2 regions of the Caballeronia sp. M1242 genome follow, and region 2 is predicted to be linked to the other one. Evidence: predicted binding sites of a transcription regulator. Region 2 holds the regulator's gene; the other holds the start of a gene.
What was found. The regulator HrcA, encoded in region 2, represses chaperone genes, less so after heat shock. The targets are predictions, from matches to a motif close to TTAGCACTCNNNNNNNNNGAGTGCTAA.
Positions count from the first base shown of each region.

Region 1: rpoH (RNA polymerase sigma factor RpoH) is a predicted target of HrcA. The motif match lies at 5,651-5,677, and genes of this name have one in related genera.

Region 1 covers NZ_CP071129.1:213,743-221,534, reverse strand. The annotation lists gene maiA (maleylacetoacetate isomerase) at 1-293, opposite strand, end outside; gene JYK05_RS01055 (fumarylacetoacetate hydrolase family protein) at 309-1,007, opposite strand; gene ybiB (DNA-binding protein YbiB) at 1,306-2,277, shown strand; gene leuA (2-isopropylmalate synthase) at 2,723-4,375, shown strand; gene JYK05_RS01040 (nuclear transport factor 2 family protein) at 4,395-4,778, opposite strand; gene JYK05_RS01035 (acyloxyacyl hydrolase) at 4,824-5,390, opposite strand; gene rpoH (RNA polymerase sigma factor RpoH) at 5,742-6,677, shown strand; gene nagE (N-acetylglucosamine-specific PTS transporter subunit IIBC) at 6,815-7,792, opposite strand, start outside.
Region 2 covers NZ_CP071129.1:386,422-394,213, forward strand. The annotation lists gene recN (DNA repair protein RecN) at 1-1,086, opposite strand, end outside; gene JYK05_RS01835 (NAD kinase) at 1,122-2,015, opposite strand; gene hrcA (heat-inducible transcriptional repressor HrcA) at 2,202-3,218, shown strand; gene hemH (ferrochelatase) at 3,347-4,414, shown strand; gene JYK05_RS01850 (RNA-binding S4 domain-containing protein) at 4,440-4,847, shown strand; gene JYK05_RS01855 (hypothetical protein) at 4,819-4,980, opposite strand; gene grpE (nucleotide exchange factor GrpE) at 5,344-5,946, shown strand; gene JYK05_RS01865 (thioredoxin family protein) at 5,966-6,361, shown strand; gene dnaK (molecular chaperone DnaK) at 6,541-7,792, shown strand, end outside.

The sequences.
Region 1 (7,792 bases), 170 kb from region 2:
GCCACCGACCGGACGAACGCGCGGTCCGAGGCGCCGCGCGGCAAAAGCGGCGGCTCGGGATGCGTCTCGTCGAGATATTCGATGATGGCGAGCGACTGCGTGAGCACGTCGCCGTCGACGACGAGCGTCGGCACGATGCCGTCCGGATTCAGCGCGCGATACTCGGGCTTCAGTTGCACGCCGCCGTCGCGCAGCAGATGAACGCCCTCGTACTCGTAATCGAGACCCTTCAGATTCAGCGCGATGCGCACGCGATACGCCGCCGAGCTTCGGAAATAGCTGTAGAGCTTCATTGTCCGCACGCCGCCTCAGACCACGCGCACGGAGAAGTCGCCGATGCCGTCCACGCCGCCCTTCAGCAGATCGCCCTTCACGACCGCGCCCACGCCTTCGGGCGTGCCGGTGAAGATGAGATCGCCGGGGAAAAGCTCGAAGAGCGTCGAGAGATAGGCCACCGTCTCGCCGACCGACCAGATCAGCTGAGAGATGTCCGAACGCTGCTTTTCCTCGCCGTTGACCGTGAGCCAGATCGCGCTCTTTTCCAGATGCCCGACCTTCGCCGCCGGATGAATCGGGCCGAGCGGCGCGGAGTGATCGAAGCCTTTCGCCGTATCCCACGGACGGCCGAGCTTCTTTGCTTCGGCTTGCAGGTCGCGACGCGTCATGTCGAGTCCGAGCGCGTAGCCGTACACGTAGTCGAGGCCCTTGTCGGAGGGAATGTCCTTGCCCTGCTTGCCGATAGCCGCGACGAGTTCCATCTCGAAGTGCAGGTTCTTGGTCTGCGACGGGTACGGCAACTCGCCGGTCGAACCCGGCGCGACGTACAGCACGGCGTCGGCGGGCTTGCTGAAGAAGAACGGCGGCTCGCGGTCGGGGTCGTGGCCCATTTCCCGCGCGTGCGCTTCGTAGTTACGTCCGACGCAGTAGATGCGGCGCACGGGAAACTGCTCGTTCGAACCCGCGACCGGAACGGCGGTCGCCGGCGCCGGGGGAAACACGTAAGTCATCCCGCTCTCCTGTTTGATGTTATTCGATAGCCGGCGCATCTCACGCTCGCAGCCGGAGTCGCAAAAAGCGAGTGTAACGTGCCGGCGCGAATCGTGGCGAGCCTTGTCCGGCGCGGGCGCGCGAGCTTTCGGACGGCCTGCGGCCATCCTTCCATCCGCCGCGCAATCTCGCCGGATGCCCGCCCCCGAACTTGCAAGCGGCGCTTAAATGCGATACTGAGTGTCATACCGCATCTTCCACTCGCGACGGCGCCGCTCAGGACCATGTAAATGAGCGCCCGTTCTGCGCACGCTTCCGATGACCGACACTCCACCTCCTTCTTTCCCCTGCGCGCGCTATATCAAGGAAATCGGGCGCGGCCCGAACGGCGCGCGGGCGCTTTCGCGTGACGACACCTATTCGCTCTACGAAGCCATGCTCGATGGCCGCGTCTCCGACGTCGAACTGGGCGCCGTGCTGCTCGCGTATCGCGTGAAGGGCGAGACGGCCGCCGAACTCGCCGCGATGCTGGCGGCGGCGCATCGTTCGTTCGAGCCGCTGCATGTCCAGGAAGGCCGCGAGCACGCGCGCCCCGTGTCGATCCCGAGCTACAACGGCGCGCGCAAGCAGCCGAACCTGACGCCGCTGCTCGCGCTCCTGCTCGCGCGCGAAGGCGTGCCGGTGCTGGTGCATGGCGTGGTGGACGATCCGGGCCGCGTGACGAGCGCCGCGATCTTCGCCGAAGTGGGCATTCCGCACGCCGCGTCGCCCGACGAGATCGAGGACAGCCTCGCCTCGCGCCGCCTAGCGTTCGCGCCCGTGACGGCGCTCGCGCCGAAGCTCGCGCGGCTGCTGGACCTTCGGCGCGTGATGGGCGTGCGCAATTCGACGCACACGCTCGTCAAGATTTTGCAGCCGTTCGCGGAGCCGGGCCTGCGGCTCGTCAACTACACGCACCCGGAATATCGCGACAGCCTGACCGCGCTTTTCACCGAGCATCCGGATGCCGCGCAAGGCGGCGCGCTGCTCGCGCGCGGCACCGAAGGCGAGGCGGTCGCGGACACGCGCCGCCAGGTGCAGATCGACTGGTTCCACGACGGCCACGCCGAGACGCTCGTCGCGCCCGAGCGTTCGCAGGCGGACGCGCCCGCCGTCGAATTGCCCGAATCGCTCGATGCCGCCACGACCGCGCGCTGGATCGAAGACGTGATGCGGGGCGACGTGCCGGTGCCGCCCGCTATCGCGCGTCAGGTGGAACTGATCGCGGATGTGGTGCGCCGGCCGGTATAGGCACCGCAATCGGAAAATCCGCATTTGACACCTTCTTCAACGCTGGTTTAAAGTAGGCCAATGCGTTTCACCCAATTCTTCTCCCTCCGAATTATTTCGGGCCGCCTAGCGCGGCCCCTATCGCTACGTCTAGCGTAAGTCGCCAGACGTAGCGGCGCGCGTCGCCAGGCGCGCGTTCCCGCCAGCCGTTCCCGCAGTTCCTTCCTTACCACCTAGTAGTCGTCAGTTTTTCGTTCGCGCATCCCGCGAATCGAAAACGCGAGGGTCACATGCACGCTGCTTCGCGCACGTTCACGTTGGTCGCAGGCGTCACCGTCGCCGGTGCGCAATGGGATCGCGCGCGCGGTTCTGCATCGCGTGCTTCATGTGCATCGCGCCGCAGCCGGCCAGCCGCCGGCGTCGGCCGCTCTCGCAGGCGCTACGCTCCTGAAAGAGATCGACGATCATGATGCCGAACCCCGCCGAGAAATACCGCCCGTTCCCGCAAGTCCGTCTGCACGGCCGACGCTGGCCGAATCGCACGATCGAGAAAGCGCCCGTCTGGATGAGCACCGATCTGCGCGACGGCAACCAGTCGCTGATCGAGCCAATGAGCATCGCAGCGAAGCTCGAATTCTTCGAGATGTTGGTGGCAACGGGTTTCAAGGAAATCGAGGTGGGATTCCCGTCGGCGTCGCAGACCGATTTCGACTTCGTGCGCAAGCTGATCGACGAGAAGCGCATTCCCGACGACGTCACCATTGAAGTGCTCGTGCAATCGCGCCGCGAACTGATCGAGCGCACGTTCGAAGCGGTCGAAGGTGCGAGCAAGGTCATCGTCCATCTCTACAACGCGATCGCGCCGTCGTTTAGGCGGATCGTGTTCAATCAGTCGAAGGACGAAGTGAAGGCGCTGGCGGTCGAGGGCACGCGCATCATCAAGGAATGCGCGGCGGCGCGGCCGGGCACGCATTGGATCTACCAGTATTCGCCCGAGACGTTCAGCATGACGGAATTGTCGTTCGCGCGCGAAGTGTGCGATGCCGTCGCGCAAGTCTGGCGTCCGACGCCCGATCACAAGATGATCGTCAATCTGCCGGCGACGGTCGAATCCGCCACGCCCAACGTCTTCGCCGATCAGGTCGAATGGATGGACCGCAACATGGGCTTTCGCGACAGCATCGTGCTCTCGGTGCATCCGCACAATGATCGCGGCACGGCGGTCGCGGCGGCGGAACTTGCGCTCCTCGCGGGCGCGGATCGCGTCGAAGGCTGTCTCTTCGGGAACGGCGAGCGCACGGGCAACGTCGATCTGGTGACGCTCGCGCTCAATCTGTACACGCAGGGCATCGATCCCGGCCTCGACTTCTCGGACATCGACGCGGTGCGACGGGTCGTCGAACGCTGCAATCAGCTTCCGGTGCATCCGCGCCATCCTTACGCGGGCGACCTCGTGTTCACCGCGTTTTCCGGGTCGCATCAAGACGCGATCCGCAAAGGCTTCGCGCAGCGCGTGCCCGGCACGCCGTGGGAAGTGCCCTATTTGCCGATCGATCCCGCCGATCTCGGCCGCAGCTACGACGCCGTGATTCGCGTGAACAGCCAGTCGGGCAAAGGCGGCGCGACTTATCTGCTCGAACGCGGACTCGGCTTCACGCCGCCGCGCCGCGTGCAGATCGAGTTCAGTCATGCGGTGCAGGCGGTGGCGGACGAATCGGGCGAGGAGATCAGCGGCGACGCCATCTGCGCCCTCTTCAAGCGCGAGTATTTCGACGCGGGCGGGCCGGTATCGCGCGTGGATGCGGCGGCAGTTTCCGTCTTCGGCCGAAACATCGCAATGCCGCCTGCTTCAGGCGCCGCGAGCGAGGAACACTATGCGCAGGCGGTCGCCGCGACGCTGGACGTCGGCGCGAGCGTGAGCTGGTTCGAATCGACGATGACGGCGAACGGCGAGACAGCGGTGTTCGTGGGCTGCCGCGTCGCCGATGAACCGATGCGCTTCGGCGTCGCGGTGCACGCGAATCCGGCGCTCGCGGTCGTCGATGCGGTCGTGAGCGCGGTGAATCGGTCGAAGGGAATCGCGCGGAAGGTGCGCGAGGACGAGGCCGTGGAAGCCTGACGGCGCGGATGGCGACGCGCTATTCGAGCGCCACGCGCGTCGCCTGAAGCGCGAGCAGTTGCCACTGACCGCCGGTTTGCACGTGGACCGCCGTGTAGGCGATGGGAAAGAGCAGCGCGCCGTTCTTCGATTCCATTTCGATCAACGCGCGGCCGGACACGAGACAGGTCTCGGGTCCGGCAGAGAAAACGTCCTGCGTCTGAATCTCGATCTGGCGATACCGGCGGCGCCCGGCCGTGATCGCGTCGATGAACTGGCGCTTCGTTTCGCGCTTGCCGTTGGTGTGGACATAGCTGACGTTCTCGGCCAGCAGCGCTTCGAGCGCGGCGCCGTCGCCCTCGACCATCGCCCGAAAGCGGTCGCGCTCCAGGCCGCGGATGGCCTCAAAGGTTTTTGCCGGCATCTGTCGGTTCCCCTTGCGCCGGGGAACCGATGCGCCGGCGCCCCGTCAGAAGTTGTATTGCAGATATAGCTGGCTGAAATTTATACCAGGATTCGGCTCTTTGATACTCGCGTTCGAGAGATGCTGGAAGCGAAAACCGGCCTGATAGTTCTGCTTCTCGCCGAAGATCGCGCCCACGCCGACCATATCGGCGAATTGAAAGCCGCTGGAGAGCGTGTAGTCTTCCGTGATCCGCGCGTGCGAGATCAGCCGGACGCCGATGCCTGCTTCCACGAACGGCCGAATGTAGCCGGAGCTTTTCACGAAACGCAGCACCGGTGTCACGCCGAACTCCCAGACATTTGGATTCACCGAGTTGCTTTCCTTCGTGTGCCAGTACGCGACGTGCCCCTCGCCGAGCAGCGTGAAGTGAAACCCGCCGATTTCCCACCACGTCAGGTTCGGGTCCCAGACGATGCCGACGTCGGCTTTCTTGAAGTCATGGTTAGCGACGCCGCCCGCTATCTGAAGCCCGAACCGGTCGGCATGCGCTGCCGCCGAAGCGAGACCGAGCGAAACCGCGATGGCGCCGTGAGACAAAAAACTGCGCCAGAAGGGTTGGTTTTTCTGCATGAGCGCCCCATATGAGGGTGTGGTTGTCCCGCCGAGCGGTTGTCGGCGCATTGTATTTAGGCAGACGTATATTTGCACAAACCAGCGTTTGTTGCCGTTTTGGTTGAATAATTCGTTGCCTTACGGCGTTATTTCGGTAATTTGTTCGATTACCGACTCTTCTTCGGTAATTTCGGCTTGTTCACACGGCCGCGCCGCCTATCAAACCCACAAAATCGATAGTTTTGTGGGAACTCCCACACGTCGTTACCCTCTAACACTTAGCACTCAGTTGGACGGAGTGCTAATATCGTGACTGGCCTGCCGCCGCCGTTGCGGCCGCAGCCAATTGTTGACAAGGAGCTTATGAGCGTGACCAATGCGATGACCCTTCCGAATGTTGTAGGCTCGGCACCTGCCAAGGCATCTTCGGCAGGCGCGCTGACGTACGCACAGTCGTCGATGCTGACCGGTCAGATCGGTAACATCGATTCCTACATACAAGCAGTGAACCGTATTCCGATGCTGTCGCCGGCAGAGGAACGTCAGTACGCCACCGAATTTCGCGAGCACGGCAACCTGAACGCCGCGCGTCAGCTCGTGCTGTCGCACCTGCGTCTCGTCGTGTCGATTGCCCGCAACTATCTGGGCTACGGCCTGCCGCACGCAGACCTGATTCAGGAAGGCAACATCGGTCTGATGAAGGCGGTGAAGCGCTTCGATCCGGAGCAAAACGTGCGCCTCGTGTCGTACGCCATGCACTGGATCAAGGCAGAGATCCACGAGTACATCCTGCGCAACTGGCGCATGGTGAAGGTCGCGACGACCAAGGCGCAGCGCAAGCTGTTCTTCAACCTGCGCAGCCACAAGACCGGCCACGCGGCGTTCACGCCGGGCGAGATTGAAGGTCTGGCAAGCGAGCTGAATGTGAAGCGCGAAGAAGTCGCGGAGATGGAAACGCGCCTTTCGGGCGGCGACATCGCGCTGGAAGGCCAGGTGGAAGACGGCGAAGAAGCGTTCGCGCCGATCGCCTATCTCGCCGACTCGCACAACGAGCCGACGAACGTGATCGCCGCGCGCCAGTTCGACAAGCTGCAAAGCGACGGCCTTTCCACGGCGCTGGAATCGCTCGACGAGCGTAGCCGCCGCATCATCAAGGCGCGCTGGCTCGACGTGCAGGACGACGGATCGGGCGGCAAGACGCTGCACGAACTGGCCGACGAGTTCGGCGTGTCGGCGGAGCGCATTCGCCAGATCGAGGCGAGCGCCATGAAGAAGATGCGCACCGCGCTGCACGACTACGCGTAACGCCGCGGCAGAACGAAGCCAAGCGTGTTCCAACCCCGCTGTCGAAAGACAGCGGGGTTTTTGTTTGCCTGCTCGACGCGCATAGAAACAAAAACGGCGCCCGAAGGCGCCGTTTCTGCGAACTCTTGCTTACCGCATCAGGCTGGCATCGGCGCTGCGCCGCCGCCGTTGCCGGTCAGACGGGTGGCCATCTGCGCCGCGTACCGCTGCGCCGCCTGACCGACGACAATATGGAACGTATCGGCCGACACCCATGCCACATCCAACTGCGACAGACGCTGACGATCCACCGACGACGGATCGCGCACGACCACGCGCAGGCGGGTTTGCGCCACCGCATCGAGCGAAACGACGTTGGTCGCGCCGCCGAACACCGCGAGCCAGCGCAGCGGGTCCGGATCGAGCGGGCCCGCCGTCTGATCGGTCACGCCTGCCGTCGCAACCGAGGGCTGCGCGGGAGCCGACGAAGCCGGCGTCGCGCCGCGCGTCGACGAGTGTTCGAGTTCGCCGCGAATTTCATCGGCGATCAAGTCCGCTTCCGGTCCGATGATGACCTGCACGTTCGTCTTGCCGCGCTTCAACACGCCACGCGCGCCGATGGTCTTCAGTTGCGGTTCCGACACAGCCTCCGTATCCACGACAGAGAGACGCAGGCGCGTCGTGCAGGCATCGACGAGCGTCAGGTTCGACGCGCCGCCCAGCGCCGCGATGTACTTCGTGGCGCGCGTGCTCGCCGCTGCCGGCGCGACGTCGCCCGGAACATAGCCGCCGACAGGCGTGGCATCGGTTTGCGCGTCGGTCGTGGCGGGCTCGCGGCCCGGCGTCGCCATGTTGAACTTGCGGATAAAGAAGCGGAACAGGCCGTAATACACGATGCCGTACACGAGGCCGATCGGAATTGCCAGCCAGCCGCGCTGCGACAGGCCGTAGTTCAGCACGTAGTCGATCGCGCCCGCCGAGAACGTGAAGCCGAGGTGAATGCCGAGCGCCGAGCAAATGGCGAGCGACAGACCCGTCAGCACCGCGTGGATGCCGTAGAGCACCGGCGCGAGGAACATGAAGCTGTATTCGATCGGCTCGGTCACGCCCGTGAGGAACGCGGTCAGCGCCATCGA
Region 2 (7,792 bases):
CGACAGCACGTTCGCTTCGGCGAGATACGCGTCTTTCGCTTTCGCGGCGGCGGCGTTCAGCGCGTCGAGGTCCGCGGCGGCGTCGAGTTCGGCGAGCTGACGGCGGCGCGTTTCGTGTTCTTCCGGCAAGGCTTCGGGCTGAAGACGGAATTTGCGCGCCGTCGAATGAAGCTGATCCATGCGCTTTTCGACTTGCGCGAGCCGGTCCGGATCGAGCTCCAGCCGCTGCGCATAGTGCGACAGCGAGTACGACGCCTCCTGCAACTGTATTTCGGCCGGTTCGAGCGAGGCGAGCGCATCGTTGAGCGCCGGGTCGATGTCGGCGAGAGCGCGCAGCTTCGAAATGATGGCGCCGAGCTGGGAGATCATCGCGTCATCGGATTCGGACAGCGCGCCGAGCGCGTTCTGCACGCCGTCGATCAGACTCGCCGAATGCGACAGCCGATGATGCTCCGCGCTCACTTCCTCCCATTCGCCGGGCTGCGGCGCGAGCTTGTCGAACTCGCTGAGTTGCCAGGCAAGGCGTTCGCGCTCCAGCTGCAGTTCGCGGTCGCGGCTTTGCGCGGCGTCCACGGCCTGCTGCGCTTCGCGCCAAGCCCGCCATGCGCGATTCACGGCGGCAGCCGTATCGACCAGACCGGCGTGCGTGTCGAACAGTTCGCGCTGCGCGTCGGGACGCATCAATAACTGATGCGCGTGCTGGCCGTGGATATCCACGAGCATTTCGCCGACTTGGCGCAATTGCGTGAGCGTCGCCGGCGTGCCGTTGATAAAAGCGCGCGAGCGGCCGCTCGAATCAATCACGCGGCGCAGCATCACCGTGTCGCCGTCTTGCGAAAGCGCGTGCTCGTCGAGCCAGCGAACTACTTGGGCGTGCGTGCCGAACTCGGCGGTGATGTCCGCGCGCGGCTCGCCGGTGCGCACGACGCTCGCATCGGCGCGCGCGCCGAGCGTGAGCGCGAGGGCGTCGATCAGGATCGACTTTCCCGCGCCGGTTTCACCCGAAAAAACCGTGAAGCCCGAATCGAATTCGATGTCGAGCGCGGCGACGATGACGAAGTCTCGAATGGAGAGATGACGGAGCATGGACGCTTCGGGAAGGGTTCGGCAAAGTTGTGCGGTCAGACAGACGAGTCCTGCGAGGGATGCTCGTTCCAGTGCAGTTTCTTGCGCAGCGTGGCGTACGTGCTGTAGCCGACCGGATGCAGCACCGGCACGGTGTGCCGGGAGCGCCGCACCTCGATGGCGTCGTTCAGTTCGACGGCGGTGAACGACTGCATGTCGAAGTTCACGTTCACGTCGCGCCCGCCGATGATCTGAATGGTGACCTTCGAGTCGTCGGGCAGCACGATCGGACGGTTCGAAAGCGAGTGCGGCGCGATCGGCACGAGCACGAAGCCTTGCAGTTGCGGATGCAGAATCGGCCCGGCGGAAGACAGTGCGTACGCCGTGGAGCCGGTCGGCGTCGCGACGATCAGCCCGTCGGAGCGCTGGTTGTACATGAAGTGGCCGTCCACCGACACGCGCAACTCCGCCATGCCCGAGAAGCCGCTGCGATTCACCACCACGTCGTTGAACGCGAGCGCGTGATAGATCGGCTTGTCGTTGCGCACGATGCGCGCTTCGAGCAGGCTGCGCTCCTCGCGCTCGAATTGCCCCGCGAGCATTTGCGGCACGCGTTCGCGCATCTCCTTGAGCGGAATGTCCGTGATGAACCCGAGCCGCCCGTGATTCACGCCGATGAGCGGCGTTCTGTACGGCGCGAGCTGACGGCCCACGCCGAGCATGGTGCCGTCGCCGCCGAGAACGACAGCGACATCCGCCCGCGCGCCGATCTCCGCGATGGACAGCGCGGGATAGTCGGTCACGCCGACGTCCTTGGCGGTGCCGGCTTCGAACACCACGTCGAAGCCCTGGTTCGCAATGTGCTCCGCGAGCGATCGCAGCGGCGCCTCGATGCCGGGCGTGTTGGTGCGCCCGACCAGGGCGACGGTCTTGAATTGGCCAATTTCCATGCCGGCATTACACCATAGGTCGAAGGCGAAAAGAACCGGCGCCGCGCGGTCTCAGGTAGCTCCGGTTTGTCGCTAGAATGGAGCGGACATTGAACGATCGGCGCGCCGCCGGACGCAGCCCGAAACGGCGCGAGCCCGCGGCGGCAGCCGTCGCCGCGCTTTGACACGTTGCGTTAAAATTTGCCCATGCTAGACCCACGTGCACAAACCCTCCTGAAAACGTTGATCGAGCGTTACATCGCCGAAGGTCAGCCGGTCGGTTCGCGCACGTTATCACGTCACTCCGGCCTCGAACTGAGTCCCGCCACCATCCGCAACGTGATGTCGGACCTCGAGGACCTCGGCCTCGTCGCCAGTCCGCATACTTCCGCTGGGCGCATTCCCACGCCGCGCGGCTATCGCCTGTTCGTCGACACCATGCTCACGGTCGAAGCCCCGCAGGACGAGGCGATGACCACGGCCGTCAAGACGCGTCTGCAAGGCGAGGAGCCGCAGAAGATCGTCGCTGCGGCGGCGAGCGTGCTGTCCAGCCTGTCCTCGTTCGCAGGCGTGATCCTCACGCCGCGGCGCAGCCACATGTTCAAGCAGATCGAGTTCATGCGGCTGTCGGACAAGCGCATTCTGCTCATCATCGTGACGCCGGAAGGCGACGTGCAAAACCGCATGATGGCCACGCAGCGCGACTACTCGCCCTCGCAACTCACCGAAGCCTCGAATTACATCAACGCGCATTTCGCGGGCCTGTCCTTCGACGAAGTGCGCCGCCGGCTGCGCGAGGAAATCGACCAGTTGCGCGGCGACATGACCACGCTGATGCAAGCGGCGGTCGTCGCGAGCACGGCCGAAACCGATCCCGGCGAGACCGTGCTGATTTCCGGCGAGCGCAACCTGCTCGAAGTCGCGGACCTTTCGTCGGACATGGCGCGGCTGCGCAAACTCTTCGACCTCTTCGACCAAAAGACGAGCCTCCTGCAATTGCTGGATGTTTCGAGTCACGCGCAGGGCGTGCAGATTTTCATCGGCGGGGAATCGAATCTCGTGCCGATCGAGGAGATGAGCGTCGTGACCGCGCCGTACGAAGTGAACGGCAAGATCGTCGGCACGCTCGGCGTGATCGGCCCGACGCGCATGGCCTACAACCGCGTGATTCCCATCGTCGATATCACGGCGCGCCTGCTGTCGATGTCGCTCAGCCAGCAATAACGCGTCTTTGCGGGCATCTTGCCGCGCCGCCGAACGCGCCGCCACTAGGCCGTTCGGCCGATGCAGCGTGCTGGAACGCGCCGCTATAATGGCCGTCACCTTTCGATGACTTTCGGCCGCCTTGCCCTATGCGTTTCGACCTCGAGTTGCCCTCGCAGCCCAGCGCCTCGCATCGCGTCGCGGTGCTGCTGATCAATCTCGGCACGCCGGACGCGCCCACGCCGCGAGCGGTGCGCAAATATCTCGCGCAGTTTCTGAGCGATCCGCGCGTCGTCGAAATTCCGTCGTTTATCTGGCAAATCATTCTGCGCGGCATCATCCTGCCGTTTCGCGGGCGGGCATCGGCAAAAAAATACGCGCAGGTGTGGATGCCCGAAGGCTCGCCGTTGCGTGTCTATACGGAGCGGCAGGTCGAAGGCTTGCGGCGGCTTTTTGCGGCGAACGATTATCACGTCATCGTCGATTACGCGATGCGCTACGGCACGCCGGGCATCGGCGCCATGCTGAATCAGCTGAAGCTGGAAGGCGCCGATCGCATCCTGCTCGTGCCGATGTATCCGCAGTATTCGTCGTCGACCACGGCCACGGCTTTCGACGACGCCTTCACTGCGCTCAAGCGCGTGCGCAATCAGCCGGAGATCCGCACCATTCGCCATTACGCGGACCATCCCGCGTACATCGCGGCGCTCGCCGAGCAGGTGCGTGACTACTGGCGGCTGCACGGCCAGCCGGACTTCGCCTCGGGCGACAAGCTCGTGTTGAGTTTTCACGGCGTGCCGAAGCGGACCATGGATCTCGGCGACCCGTACCATGACCAATGCCAGTTGACCGGCTCGCTGCTCGCCTCCGCGCTGGGGCTCACGCCGGTGGAATGCCGCGTGACGTTCCAGTCGCGCTTCGGCCGCGCGGAGTGGCTGCAGCCATACACCGCGCCGACCCTCGCGGAACTGGGCGCGGCCGGCGTGAAGCGCGTGGACGTGTTCTGCCCCGGCTTCACGGCGGACTGCCTGGAAACGATCGAGGAAATCGGCATCGAAGTGCGCGACGAATTTCTGAAGGCGGGCGGCAAGGAATTCCACCGCATCGCCTGCCTGAACGCTTCGCCGGCGTGGATCAAGGCGTTAGGCGAGATCGCGGCACAACATCTGCAAGGATGGCCTGTACAGGCCACGCAACCGGTGACGGTGGCGGCCTGAAACCGCTCATCGCACGAGAATCACCATGAATTACAAGATCACGACGGAACCGGGCGCGCGCCTGCGCATCGACAAATGGCTGTGGGCCGCGCGTTTCTTCAAGACGCGCTCGCTCGCGAGCGACGCAGTGGAGAAAGGCCGCGTGAGGATCGGCGGCGCGAACGTGAAGCCGTCGAAGGACGTGCGGGTGGGCGATATCGTCGAGATCGATATCGAGCGGATCGTCTGGCAGGTGCAGGTGCTCGGCCTGTGCGACGTGCGCGGTCCCGCGCCAGTCGCGCAGACGCTCTATGCGGAGACGGACGAAGGCCGGACCAAGCGGCTCGCGGAAGCGGAACGGCGCAAGACGTTTCGCGAGCCGGCCGCCGGCATGCAGGGCAGGCCGACGAAGCGCGACCGCCGCATCATCGACAGATTTTCAGGTTCGGATTGAAGAATTCTTCGACCGTCGCGTGAACGCCGCCGTACTCGGTGGTGCGGGCGGTCAGGGCGCCGGACATGCAGATGGTCGTGGTTCCCGCGACGAGTACCAGGGCGACCACCGCGATGGCAAAGGTCAGTTTCATGGTACCCCCGGGAAACGGGAACGGCGGCTGGACGACCGCGCGAGGATCAGGAAATTGGCGACGCGTAAGCGGTTTGTAGCAATCGTAGGATTAGGGTAAACGTGCGTCCTGCGGTGCTTGATCGAAGTGTAGGTGAGCCGCTGCATTCCCTCAATCTCAATTTACGCGATGCGGCGAAACGTCCGTTACCGCTTATTTCGCGCGCGCCCGGGCTGGCACACTGACGTTCAATTTTGATCTGACAAACCCTTGAAAACTTTTCCGCTGCCCCAATTTCGGCAGCTAGCGCGAGGAAGCGCGTCGGCCGCTTAATGGCCGGCGGCATTCCCGATCCATCCAATCACGGTAATGACACTCAGCGACATGGAAAACACGCAAGAGAATTCAGCGAGCCAGAACCCCACGCCCGCCGACGAAAACGCGCGCCAGGCCGCCGACTTGAATCAGGCAGGCGGGCAGGCCGCCTCGGCAGACGGCACTGCTGCGCCGGAAGCCGCCACCAACAGCACGAACGCCACCGAAACCGCACTGGCGGAAGCGCAGGCTCGCGTGGCCGCGCTGCAGGAAGAATTCCTTCGGGCGAAGGCGGAAACGGAAAACGTACGCCGCCGCGGCCAGGAAGACGTGGCGAAGGCGCACAAGTTCGCCATCGAGAGCTTCGCCGAAAATCTGCTGCCGGTGCTCGACAGCCTCGAAGCCGCGCTCGCGGATCAGTCCACGGATCTCGCCAAGGTGCGCGAAGGCGTCGAACTGACGCTGCGCCAGTTGACGGGCGCGCTGGAAAAGGGCCGCGTCGTCGCGCTGAATCCGGTCGGCGAGAAGTTCGACCCGCATCGTCATCAGGCCATCTCGATGGTGCCGGCGGATCAAGAGCCGAACACCATCGTTGCAGTGCTGCAGAAGGGCTACATCATCGCCGATCGCGTGCTGCGTCCGGCGCTCGTCACCGTCGCTGCGCCGAAGTAAGCCCGCGAGGTTCGCGATCATGGCCAACGTGCCCGTCGATTCGATCGCTTTCTCCGTCTTCGACATGCAGGAACTGGACGCCGCCGGCTTCGACGCCGGGCTGGCGTCGGCGGGCGACGAACTGGCCGTCGTGTTCTTCTGGGGCCTCGACTGCTTCAACTGCGAGATCGCGAAAAAAGCGATGCTCGCGCAGCCCGACGCCATTCGCGCGCTCGGACTGAGGTGGTTTCACAGCAATGTGTACGAGCATCGGGAGCTAGGTCGCCGCTTCATGTTGCATGGCGTGCCGACGTGGTTCTTCTTTCACCGCGGCAAGCGGCTCGGCCGCGCGACCGGCTGGCACGGTCTTGCGCAATTCGAGGCGGCAGTCGCGGCGGCGCGCGAGAAAATCCGCGCGGCGGCAGCAAAGCAATGACGCGAACCGGAGCGCAAAAAGTTATAGACCGCATTGCATTCAGGGTCTTGAAAACGAAACCGGCGCTCTTATCTTGCGTACAGGTATGAATTTTGGGCGTTCGGCCCGTTGAATCGGCCGCAAAAGCCGGCGTTTTCCGGCCGCAGCGCCAAAGCGATCAAAGCTAGGAGAGTATAAAAATGGGCAAAATCATCGGCATCGACCTCGGCACCACGAACTCGTGCGTGGCGCTGATGGAAGGCAATCAGGTCAAGGTCATCGAGAACTCGGAAGGCGCGCGCACCACGCCGTCGATCATCGCGTACATGGATGACAACGAGATCCTCGTTGGCGCGCCTGCCAAGCGTCAGTCGGTCACGAATCCGCGCAACACGCTGTACGCTGTCAAGCGCCTGATCGGCCGCCGCTTCGAAGAGAAGGAAGTGCAGAAGGACATCGGCCTGATGCCCTACAAGATCGTCAAGGCCGACAATGGCGACGCATGGGTCGAAGCGCACGGCCAGAAGCTCGCGCCGCCGCAAATCTCGGCGGAAGTGCTGCGCAAGATGAAGAAGACCGCTGAAGACTACCTCGGCGAGCCGGTGACGGAAGCCGTCATCACGGTTCCGGCGTACTTCAACGACAGCCAGCGTCAGGCAACGAAGGACGCCGGCCGCATCGCCGGTCTGGAAGTCAAGCGCATCATCAACGAACCGACGGCAGCCGCGCTCGCGTTCGGCCTCGACAAGGCTGAAAAGGGCGACCGCAAGATCGCCGTGTTCGACCTGGGCGGCGGCACGTTCGATATCTCGATCATCGAAATCGCGGATGTGGACGGCGAAATGCAGTTCGAAGTGCTGTCGACGAACGGCGACACGTTCCTGGGCGGCGAAGACTTCGACCAGCGCATCATCGATTACATCATCAGCGAGTTCAAGAAGGAGCAGGGCGTCGATCTGTCGAAGGACGTGCTCGCGTTGCAACGCCTGAAGGAAGCGGCTGAGAAGGCGAAGATCGAACTGTCGTCCACGGCGCAGACCGAAATCAACCTGCCGTACATCACGGCGGACGCTTCCGGTCCCAAGCACCTGAACCTGAAGATCACCCGCGCGAAGCTCGAAGCGCTCGTGGAAGACCTGATCGAGCGCACGATCGAACCGTGCCGCATCGCTATCAAGGATGCGGGCGTCAAGGTCGGCGAAATCGACGACGTGATTCTCGTCGGCGGCATGACGCGCATGCCGAAGGTGCAGGAGAAGGTGAAGGAGTTCTTCGGCAAGGAACCGCGCCGTGACGTGAACCCGGACGAAGCCGTGGCCGTGGGCGCCGCGATTCAAGGCCAGGTTCTGTCGGGCGACCGCAAGGACGTGCTGCTGCTCGACGTGACTCCGCTCTCGCTCGGCATCGAGACGCTCGGCGGCGTGATGACGAAGATGATCAACAAGAACACCA